DNA from 3 places in the Nocardia sp. IFM 10818 genome. Region 1 is predicted to be linked to each of the others. Evidence: riboswitches for the same ligand, from Rfam matches in the RefSeq annotation. Region 1 holds a riboswitch; each other region holds the start of a gene.
What was found. Region 1 has a riboswitch for S-adenosylmethionine ahead of ACYQ5L_RS05835 (bifunctional o-acetylhomoserine/o-acetylserine sulfhydrylase). Riboswitches for the same ligand answer to the same signal wherever they lie in the genome.
Positions count from the first base shown of each region.

Region 2: it holds a riboswitch for S-adenosylmethionine, as region 1 does, so the genes downstream of both, ACYQ5L_RS37160 (rhodanese-like domain-containing protein) here and ACYQ5L_RS05835 (bifunctional o-acetylhomoserine/o-acetylserine sulfhydrylase) in region 1, are expected to answer to the same signal.
Region 3: it holds a riboswitch for S-adenosylmethionine, as region 1 does, so the genes downstream of both, ACYQ5L_RS02465 (aminotransferase class V-fold PLP-dependent enzyme) here and ACYQ5L_RS05835 (bifunctional o-acetylhomoserine/o-acetylserine sulfhydrylase) in region 1, are expected to answer to the same signal.

Region 1 is NZ_BAAHJH010000001.1:1,345,529-1,348,791, reverse strand. It holds gene ACYQ5L_RS05845 (MFS transporter) at 1-1,014, opposite strand, end outside; gene ACYQ5L_RS05840 (TetR/AcrR family transcriptional regulator) at 1,148-1,843, shown strand; SAM riboswitch class IV at 1,855-1,965, shown strand; gene ACYQ5L_RS05835 (bifunctional o-acetylhomoserine/o-acetylserine sulfhydrylase) at 2,061-3,263, shown strand, end outside.
Region 2 is NZ_BAAHJH010000001.1:8,019,622-8,022,884, reverse strand. It holds gene ACYQ5L_RS37170 (FAD-dependent oxidoreductase) at 1-1,141, opposite strand, end outside; gene ACYQ5L_RS37165 (Rv0361 family membrane protein) at 1,434-1,871, shown strand; SAM riboswitch class IV at 1,914-2,029, shown strand; gene ACYQ5L_RS37160 (rhodanese-like domain-containing protein) at 2,045-2,467, shown strand; gene ACYQ5L_RS37155 (O-succinylhomoserine sulfhydrylase) at 2,654-3,263, shown strand, end outside.
Region 3 is NZ_BAAHJH010000001.1:510,485-513,747, reverse strand. It holds gene ACYQ5L_RS02475 (LysE family translocator) at 1-311, opposite strand, end outside; gene ACYQ5L_RS02470 (biliverdin-producing heme oxygenase) at 352-1,023, opposite strand; SAM riboswitch class IV at 1,210-1,325, shown strand; gene ACYQ5L_RS02465 (aminotransferase class V-fold PLP-dependent enzyme) at 1,371-2,684, shown strand; gene ACYQ5L_RS02460 (hypothetical protein) at 2,727-2,915, opposite strand; gene ACYQ5L_RS02455 (DUF2752 domain-containing protein) at 2,931-3,263, opposite strand, start outside.

The DNA of each region.
Region 1 (3,263 bases):
CAGGACGGCGCTGGTGAGGCCGGCGGCGATGACGATGCCGATCGGGAAGGGCAGGAAGGCCACGCCCGCCTTCAGCGCCGAGTAGCCCAGCGTGATCTGCAGGTAGAAGCTCAGGTTGAGGAACATGGCGAACATGGCGATGGGGACCAGCAAGGCCACCAGGAACGACCCGCCACGATTGATCTCACCCGGAATACGCAGCGGCAGTAGCGGATTCACGGAACGACGCTCGATGGCCACGAAGGCGGCCAGCAGGGCGAGCCCGGCGCCGAGCAGCGCGAGGGTGGTGCCCGCCAGCCAGCCGTCGTCGGCCGCCCGGCTGAATCCGTAGACGATCGAGACCAATCCGAGCGTGACCGTGACGGCGCCGGGCAGGTCGTAGCCGCCGGTGCGCGGTTCGGGCACGTCCTTGACCACGAAGGCCAGTCCGCCCAGCACCGCCAGCAGCGCGAAGGGCGTATTGATCAGCAGCGTCCAGCGCCAGTCCGCGTATTCGGTGAGCGCGCCGCCCACAATGAGCCCGATGGCCACCCCGCCCGCCGAGACCGCCGCGAAGACGCCGAAGGCGCGGGCGCGCTCCTTGGCCTCGGGAAAGGTCACCGACACCAGCGACAGCGCGGCCGGCGCCAGCAGCGCCGCGAACGCGCCCTGCAGACCGCGCCCGGCGAACAGCTGCCAGCCCGTTTGCGCGAGCCCGGCCAGCGCCGAGGCCGCGGCAAAGCCGATCAGGCCGATGAGCAGGATCCGGCGCCGGCCCAGATAGTCGGCCAGCCGCCCGCCGAGCAGCAGCAGGCCGCCGAAGATGAGCGTGTAGGCCGTCATCACCCACTGCCGGTCGCCGTCGCTGATGTGCAGATCCTGCTGCGCGAAGGGCAGCGCGATCGTGACGATGGTGACGTCCAGCACCACCATCAGCTGCGCCAGGGCGAGTACGCCCAGCGCCCACCAGCGGGTGGAAGTCGTTGTCTCGATTGGTTTCCGGTCGGCGTCCAGCGCCGCGATCCCGCTGGTCATGGTCATCTCCTCGGTTGCCGGGCAGTGCAGTCATCGTGTCATCGGGCGACAAATGTCGTCAAGAGAAATCTGTCGCGTTGCGACAGTTGTCAGATGAGGTCACAATCGCGCGAAGTATCGCTAGACTGGACCGATGCTCGGTTTGTCGACGTCGACCACCCGGACCGGACTCCGGGAGCGCAAGAAGCAGCAGACGCGGTCTCGGATCATCGAGGTCGCCCTGAGGCTGTGCGACAAGCAGGGCTTCGACGCCACCACCGTCGAGCAGATCGCCGACGCGGCCGATGTCTCGCCGCGCACCGTGAACCGGTACTTCGACTCGAAAGAGGCCATCGTGGTCGGCCTCATCGAGGACTTCGAGGGCGCGCAGGCCGAGGCGCTGGCCGCCCAGCCGCGCACCGGCAATGAACTCGAAGCGCTGCGCGCCAGCTTCCTCGCGGTGATCGACCGCATCCTCACCGAGGGCGAACCGATCTCCTTCGAGCAGTTCAAGCAGATGCAGCGGCTGATCCTGGACAACCCCACCGTGCGGGCCCGCAGTTTCGAATCCGTCTCCTTCGAACAGGCCGCCCTCGCGCGGGTGCTGGCGGAGCGGCTCGGGGCCGCGCCCGATGCGCTCTCGGTGCAGCTGCTGCTGTCGATCTGGCAGGTCATCTGCCACGCCGGCAAGGAGGACAGCCTGCGGCAACTGCTCGACGGGAACGATCTGGAAGCCATCGCCGCGCACTGCGTGAATCACGTGAACACCGCCTATGCGGAGTACATCCGGGTGTGCGCGGTTCCGAGTGTGTCCGGCCCCACTGCGGGAAGTTCCGGATCCGGCAGTTAGAATCTCGCTCAGGTCAAGAGCATCAGCGACAAGCCCCGGCTCGCTGATCGGCAACCCTCCAGCTGCGGTGGGGTGCTCCGGGTGAGGACCTGGCACTCGAGGGACGAGTGCAAGCGCAACGTAGGAGGCCACCCGAAATGTGTTGTTGTCGAAGCCTATTCGTTTCTCGATAACGTCAGACTTCCGCCTTTCGGCGACCTTTTTCTTGGAGCAGGACATGAGTGACTCGACCGCGCCCATCGACCCGGCCGACTGGTCTTTCGACACCAAGCAGATCCATGCCGGGCAGGCGCCCGACGCCGCCACCGGGGCCCGCGCCCTGCCGATCTATCAGACGACGTCCTACGCCTTCCGCGATACCGATCACGCCGCCGCGCTGTTCGGGCTCGCCGAGCCGGGCAATATCTACACCCGCATCATGAATCCCACCCAGGACGTGGTGGAGCAGCGCATCTCCGCCCTGGAAGGCGGTGTGGCGGCGTTGCTGCTGGCCTCCGGGCAGGCGGCGGAGACCTTCGCCATCCTGAATCTCGCCGCGGCGGGCGACCACATCGTGTCCAGCCCGCACCTGTACGGCGGGACCTACAACCTCTTCCACTACTCGCTGCCCAAGCTGGGCATCGAGGTCAGCTTCGTGGAGGATCCCGACGACCTGGAGCAGTGGCGGGCGGCCGTGCGGCCCAATACCAAGGCGTTCTACGGCGAGACCGTCGCGAACCCGAGCAGCTCGATCCTGGATATCCCGGGCATCGCCGGGGTTGCGCACGCGGCGGGCGTACCGCTGATCGTGGACAACACGGTGGCCACGCCGTATCTGATCCAGCCGCTGCGGCACGGCGCGGACATCGTGGTGCATTCGGCCACCAAGTACCTGGGCGGGCACGGTTCGGCGGTGGCCGGTGTGATCGTGGACGGCGGGACCTTCGACTGGACCGTGCGCGATGCCGAGGGGCAGTCCCGGTTCCCGGGTTTCACCAGCCCCGATCCGTCCTACAACGGCGTGGTCTTCGCCGATCTCGGCGCGCCGGCGTTCGCGCTCAAGGCGCGCGTGCAGCTGCTGCGCGATCTGGGCGCGGCCGTATCGCCGTTCAATGCCTTCCTGATCAGCCAGGGCATCGAGACGCTGAGCCTGCGGGTGGAGCGGCACGTGGCCAATGCCCAGGCGGTCGCCGAATTCCTGGCCACCGCGCCGGGCGTGGAGTCGGTGTTCTACGCGGGCCTGCCGAGCTCGCCCTGGTATGAGCGCGGCAAACAACTGGCACCCAAGGGCGTCGGCGCCATCGTGTCCTTCGAGCTGGCCGGCGGCGTGGACGCGGGCAAGAAGTTCGTGGAGGCGCTGGTCCTGCACAGCCATGTCGCTAACATCGGGGATGTGCGCTCGCTCGTGATCCATCCGGCGTCGACGACCCACTCCCAGCTG
Region 2 (3,263 bases), 6.7 Mb from region 1:
TGGTGTGGCCGATGAGACCGACCGGGCCGCGCTTGATCCAGCCGGTGACATAGGTCTGCGGCAGGTACCGCGCCGCGCCGTCGGCATCCTCGTCGATCAGCACGCGACCGGCCTCATTGGGCACGGTGCCGGCCTGGTCGTCGAACGGCAGCGACGGAATGTTCTGCGACAGGTAGCCGACCGCGCGGTACACGGCCTGGATGTCCCAGTCCTTGAACTCGCCGGTGCCCTTGCAGTTGCCGGTGCCATCGAGCTGGGTGCGCTCGGTGCGCAGGCCCACCACCTTGCCGTCCGCGCCGAGGATTTCGGCGGGGGATTCGAAGAAGTGCAGGAACAGCTTGTGCGGGCGGGCGCCGACATCGCGAATGGCCCACTGCTCCAAGGTGTTGCAGATCATGTCGACCTGCTTGGAATGGCGGCGGGCCGCTTCCGAGCCCTCGTCGTAGTCGATGTCCTCGGGATCGACGATGACCTCGATGGTCGGCGAGTGGTCGAGCTCGCGCAGTTCGAGGGGGGTGAACTTGGCCTGCGCGGGACCGCGGCGGCCGAAGACGTGCACTTCCAGGGCCTTGTTGGCCTTGAGGCCCTCGTAGACGTTCGGCGGGATCTCGGTCGGCAGCAGTTCGTCGCCGGTCTTGGCGAGCACGCGCGCCACGTCCAGGGCGACATTGCCGACGCCGAGCACGGCGACCTTCTCGGCCTCGAGCGGCCAGGTGCGCGGCACGTCCGGGTGCCCGTCGTACCAGGACACGAAGTCGGCGGCGCCGTAGGAGCCGTCCAGGTCGATGCCCGGGATCTCCAGGGCGCGGTCGGCATTGGCGCCGGTGGAGAAGATGACCGCGTCGTAGAAGCCCTGCAGGTCCTCGAGGGTGATGTCGACGCCGTAGTCGATATTGCCGAGCAGGCGGACCTGCGGCTTGTCGAGCACCTTGTGCAGGGCGGTGATGATGCCCTTGATGCGCGGGTGGTCGGGTGCGACGCCGTAGCGGATGAGACCGAACGGAGCGGGCATCCGCTCGTACAGGTCGATGCTCACCTCGGCGTCGGATTTCATCAACGCGTCGGCGGCATAGATGCCCGCGGGGCCGGCGCCCACGATCGCAATGCGGAGCGGGCGGGTCGCTGCACTCTGTTCGGTCATTCTTATGCGCACCCTCTGGTTGGAGCTACGTGTCGTCGGCCTGCGGCCTTCGTTCTTAGCTTAGGCTAAGTTGATGGCCTGGCTGCGGGTGGTGCCTGGATCGGAACCCCCGACGCTGCGGCGTTGCTGCGTGGTTCTGGTAATTCCCGCATTTTTGCGGGAATTGTGCCGATTCTAATCGTGCGTCTGGATTGTCCCCCGCGTCGGTGTGCCGGCCACCGGCGGCCCCTCCTGCTTGTGAGTACCCGGTGTCGCGGTCATTGCACCCATTCCGACCAGGCATGATCTAGTCATGAGCGATGACGGCCAATCCGATCAGCCAATTAAAATCAGCCAGAGCGAAACTCGTTCACTGTGGCCGTTCCTGCTGGCTGCGGGCGTAATCCTGGTCGTCATCATCGGCATTGTGGTCGCTGCCCTGGTGTCGCCGGTTGAGAAGAATGTCACAGACCGCGACCGGCTCGCGGTGGCCGCCAGCGCCTTCACCCAATCCCGCAGCGGCACCGACGTCCTGGATCCGAATACGGTGTGCCAGGGCTTCGACGAGAACCGCTCACCCTTGAGCAACCCTCGTGACGAGGGCGTCCAGTTCGAATTCGTGCGCCTCGACGATCCGGTGATCACCGGTGATCGCGCCACCGCGCAGGTCACCTACCGGGCCGATGGCGCGGAACGGACCGCGACCTGGACCTTCACCAGGTCCGGCAGCCGCTGGCTGGTCTGCGACTGAAAGGTTTGACAGCCGGGCTCCGGCCCAGGCACTCTCATCCCAGGTCATGAGTACCAGCGTCAAGCCCCGGCTGGCTGGTCGGCAACCCTCCTCCGCGGTGGGGTGCTCCGGGTGACGACCTGGCCGCGCACCGGAAAATGGTGCGGCAAGTGCGGATTCACAGGAGGTTCGAAGTGAGCTACGCGGGTGACATCACGCCGAAACAGGCGTGGGAACTGTTGCGGGACAATCCGGATGCGGTGCTGGTGGATGTGCGCACCGAAGCCGAATGGCGATTCGTCGGCGTGCCCGACACCAGCGGTATCGGCCGGCCGACCGCGCTCATCGAGTGGGTGGACACCAGCGGCACGCCGAATGCCCGGTTCGTGGATCAGCTGAAGCAGGCGCTGGCCGATCGCGCCGCCGACTCGGACGCGCCGGTCATCTTCATCTGCCGGTCCGGTCAGCGGTCCATCGGCGCGGCCACCGCCGCCACCGCCGTCGGCTTCGCGCCGGCGTTCAATGTGGTCGAGGGTTTCGAAGGCGCGCTGGACGCGCGCGGGCATCGCGGCCAGACCGGCTGGCGGGCCGATGGTCTTCCGTGGAGGCAGTCATGATCAGGGCAATCTCTCGGGCCGAGTCCCGTTGTCGGGCGGCGGTTCCGGCGTTGGCGGCGGGCCGATGGTGCTCTGTCGATTGGAGGCAGTCATGATCAGGGCAATCTCTCGGGCCGAGTCCCGTTGTCGGGCGGCGGTTCCGGCGTTGGCGGCGGGCCGATGGTGCTCTGTCGATTGGAGGCAGTCATGATCACCGGTGGCTCGTTCGACAAGCCGCTGCCCGAGGGCGTCGGCCCCGCCACCCTGGGCGTGCGCGGCGGCATCCGGCGGTCCGGTTACGACGAGACGTCCGAGGCGCTGTTCCTGAACTCGGGTTTCGTCTATGAGAGCGCCGAGGCGGCGGAGGCCTCCTTCACCGGCGATATCGAGCATTTCGTCTACTCCCGCTACGGCAATCCCACCGTCGCCATGTTCGAGGAGCGACTGCGGCTGATCGACGGCGCCGAGGCGGCCTTCGCCACGGCGTCGGGCATGTCGGCCGTGTTCACCGCCCTGGGCGCACTGCTCGGCGCGGGTGACCGCCTGGTCGCCGCGCGCAGCCTGTTCGGCTCGTGTTTCGTGGTGGCCAATGAGATCCTGCCGCGCTGGGGCGTGGAGACCGTCTTCGTCGACGGTGAGGATCTGGAGCAGTGGGAGCGGGCGCTGTCCGTGCCCACCCAGGCCGTGTTCTTCGAGACCCCCTCGAACCCCATGCAGACCCTGGTGGACGTCCGCCGCGTCACCGAGCTCGCGCACGCCGCGGGCGCGAAGGTGGTGCTGGACAATGTCTTCGCCACCCCGCTGCTGCAGCGCGGCT
Region 3 (3,263 bases), 840 kb from region 1:
ACCTCCGCCTCCCGGGCGGCCCGATTGCGGCGATATTCCAGGAAGGCGCGAATCCCCAAGTACACCAGGTAGATTCCGCCGACCACCTTCAGCACCCGATAGGCCGTGGCCGACTGCTCCAGCAGCGCCGCCACCCCGGCGGCGACCACCACCGCCCAGACGATCCCGCCCAGCGCCGACCCGATCGCCGCGGCCACCGCCGGTCGTCGCCCGATAATCGAAAACCGCAGCACCAGAAACGAATCCGGCCCGGGCGTCAGCGACAGCACCAGGCACAGCCCGATAAAGCTCAGCAGCAGCGGAAGGCTCACCCCTCCATGGCAGCGCACCGCCGCCGCGAGGGCAAGGGAATTAGGCGGCGAACTCCGCGCCCAGTTCACGGAACACCTCGGTGTTCAACGTGAACGCCAGCCGCGCCTCGTCGAGCACCTGCTCGACCTCGGGACCGCCGACCGGCAGCTGATCGAGCTGCTCGCGGTATTCGCGTTTGAACGCAGCGGGATTCGAAATGCCGTCGAAGACGTAGAACCGCACGCCGTCGCCCTTCTTGGGCAGGTCCCACAGCTTCTCGGCGGTTCCGCGAATGACCTGTCCGCCGGAGAGATCGCCCAGGTAGCGGGTGTAGTGGTGGGCCACGTACCCGGCCGGGAAGCTGCGCGCGCACTCCTCGATGCGGGCGGCATAGGCGGCGGTGGCCGGCAGCGCGGTCAGCTCGTCGCGCCAGCCGGCCCCGCCCAGGTGGGCCAGATCGGCCTCCAGGGATTGCAGGCGGGCCAGCTCCGGCCGGATGAACGGCCCCGCGACCGGGTTCTCGGCGAGCTCGGCGGAATGCTTCTCCAGGGCGGCGTAGACGAACCACAGCTGCGCGGTGTAGCGGTAGAAGGCCTCGACTCCGAGTGCGCCGCCGAGCAGGTCGCGCATGAAGGTGGAGTGTTCGGCCTCTTCGTGCTGCCGCTCGGTCGCGGTGCGGATGAGGGTCGAGAACGGGGTGCCGGTGTCCGTGCTGTCGGCCTGCATCGACATGGTGCTCGCAACCTCTCGTCATCAACTCCGGGGCGCCGAAGTATGGCTACCCTAACTTCTCCTTCGAGGGTACGCGTCAGCAACGATCTCGCGATTCGAACTTTGCGGTCCCGGCGATCCAACTTTCGGATGATTTTCCGGACGGGGTTGACAAGGCTCCCAGCCGTCTGCCAACCTCTCAAACCAGGTCATGAGTACCAGCGCAAAGCCCCGGCTAGCTGGTCGGCAACCCTCCTCCGCGGTGGGGTGCTCCGGGTGACGACCAGGCCGCAGCCCAAAACCGGGCGCGGCAAGCGCGGACTCTCGATCATTTCGATCGCGTGTCCCTGGCCCGATGGGATTTCGTGATGACTGCTTTCGCCGACCAGACCTGTGCCGCTCTCGCCACCGTCTCCGGCTGCGACCTCCAGGTGCCCCTCGTGCAGGGCGGCGCCATTCGCTACGCCAACTTCGACTACGCGGCGAGCGCCCCCGCCTTGCAGCAGGTCACCGACCGGATCGCCGAACTGCTGCCGACCTACGCCAGCGTGCACCGCGGCGCCGGCTACGCCTCGCGCATCTCCACCGACTGCTACGAATCCGCCCGCGGTTCGGTCGCCCGCTTCCTGAACGCCGCCGACGATCAGGTCGTGGTCTTCACCCGCAACACCACCGATTCGCTGAACCTGCTCGCCTCCTGCGTGCCCGGCGACACCGTGGTCCTGGATGTGGAACACCACGCCAACTTCCTGCCGTGGACCCGCCACGGCCGCCGCGTGGTGCCCATTGCCGACACCATCGAGGAGACCATCCAGCGCATTGTCGCCGAGCTGTGCAGCAAGCCCGCCGCGCTGCTGGCGATCACGGGCGCCTCGAATGTGACCGGTGAACTGCTCCCGCTGGAGCGCCTGGCCTGGATCGCGCACCAGTGCGGCACCCGCATCCTGGTCGACGCCGCCCAGCTGGCCCCGCACCGCCGCATCGACCTGCGCACCACCGGCATCGACTACCTCGCCTTCTCCGGCCACAAGGCCTACGCCCCCTTCGGCGCGGGCGTGCTGGTCGGCCGCCGCGACTGGCTCGATGCCGCCGAGCCGTACCTGGCCGGCGGCGGCGCGGTGCGCTCGGTGACCGCCGACGGCGCCGACTGGGCCCCCGCCCCGCAGCGCCACGAGGCCGGATCCCCCAATGTGCTCGGCGTGGCCGCCCTGGCCGCGGCCTGCGACACCCTCGCCGGACTGGACGAGGCGACCGTGCTCGAGCACGAGCGGTACCTCACCCACCGCCTGCGCTATGGCCTGAAAACCGTTCCGGGCGTGCGGTTCCTGCGCATCTTCCGGGACAGCACCGACGCCGTCGGCATTGTCGCCTTCACCATCGACGGCTTCGAACCCGGACAGGTCGCCGCCTATCTCTCGGCCGAACACGGCATCGGCGTGCGCGACGGCCGCTTCTGCGCCCACCCGCTGCTGTCCCGCCTCGGCGTGGACGCGGCCCTGCGCGCCAGCATCGGCCTGGGCACCACCGCCGCCGACGTGGACCGGTTGATCGACGCCGTCGCCACCCTGGTGGAGAACGGCCCGAGCTGGAATTACGCCCGCACCGAAGGCCATTGGAACCCCGTCCCCGAGACCCGCCCTTTCGCGAATACCGATGCGGGAGCAGCGCCCTGCGGGTTCTGACGGGCCAGGGGGCGAAGCCCCCTGAGAGTCCCGAGAGTCGGGTTATGGCACCAGATAGCGGGCGGCGAGTTCCTCGACGAAGGGATCGTCGTCCGCCACCGCGTTCAGCAGATCCAGGTCGTCGCGCACCGAGATCTCGCGCGGATCATCCTGTTCCGGATCGGCGGGACCGTCCTCTTCCAGCTGCCGGATCAATTTCGCGCGCACGCGCTCTTTCAACGTGTCGGCCATAACCCGAGCATGCCATCAAACCGGCGCGAGCCAGCTCCCCCACGGCGTATTCCGGACGACCGTATATATAAGGAGCAGCGCCAGCGTGATCCACATGGCCTTCTTCGGCAGCACCTGAGGTAGTCGCGGAATCGTTCCCCCGCGCCACCCGCGCACCAGCCACGATCCCCACCACACGGCGAAGCCCAGCAGCAACGGCACGATCAGGATATTGCTGTGGACGGCATCGAGAATCCGCCCGTCGGTGAGATTGTGCAGCCCTCGCAGTCCCCCGCAGCCCGGGCACCACAGCCCGGTCAGCTCGTAGAACGGGCAGAACCCGTACGACCCTTCCGCGTGCGGATCCCG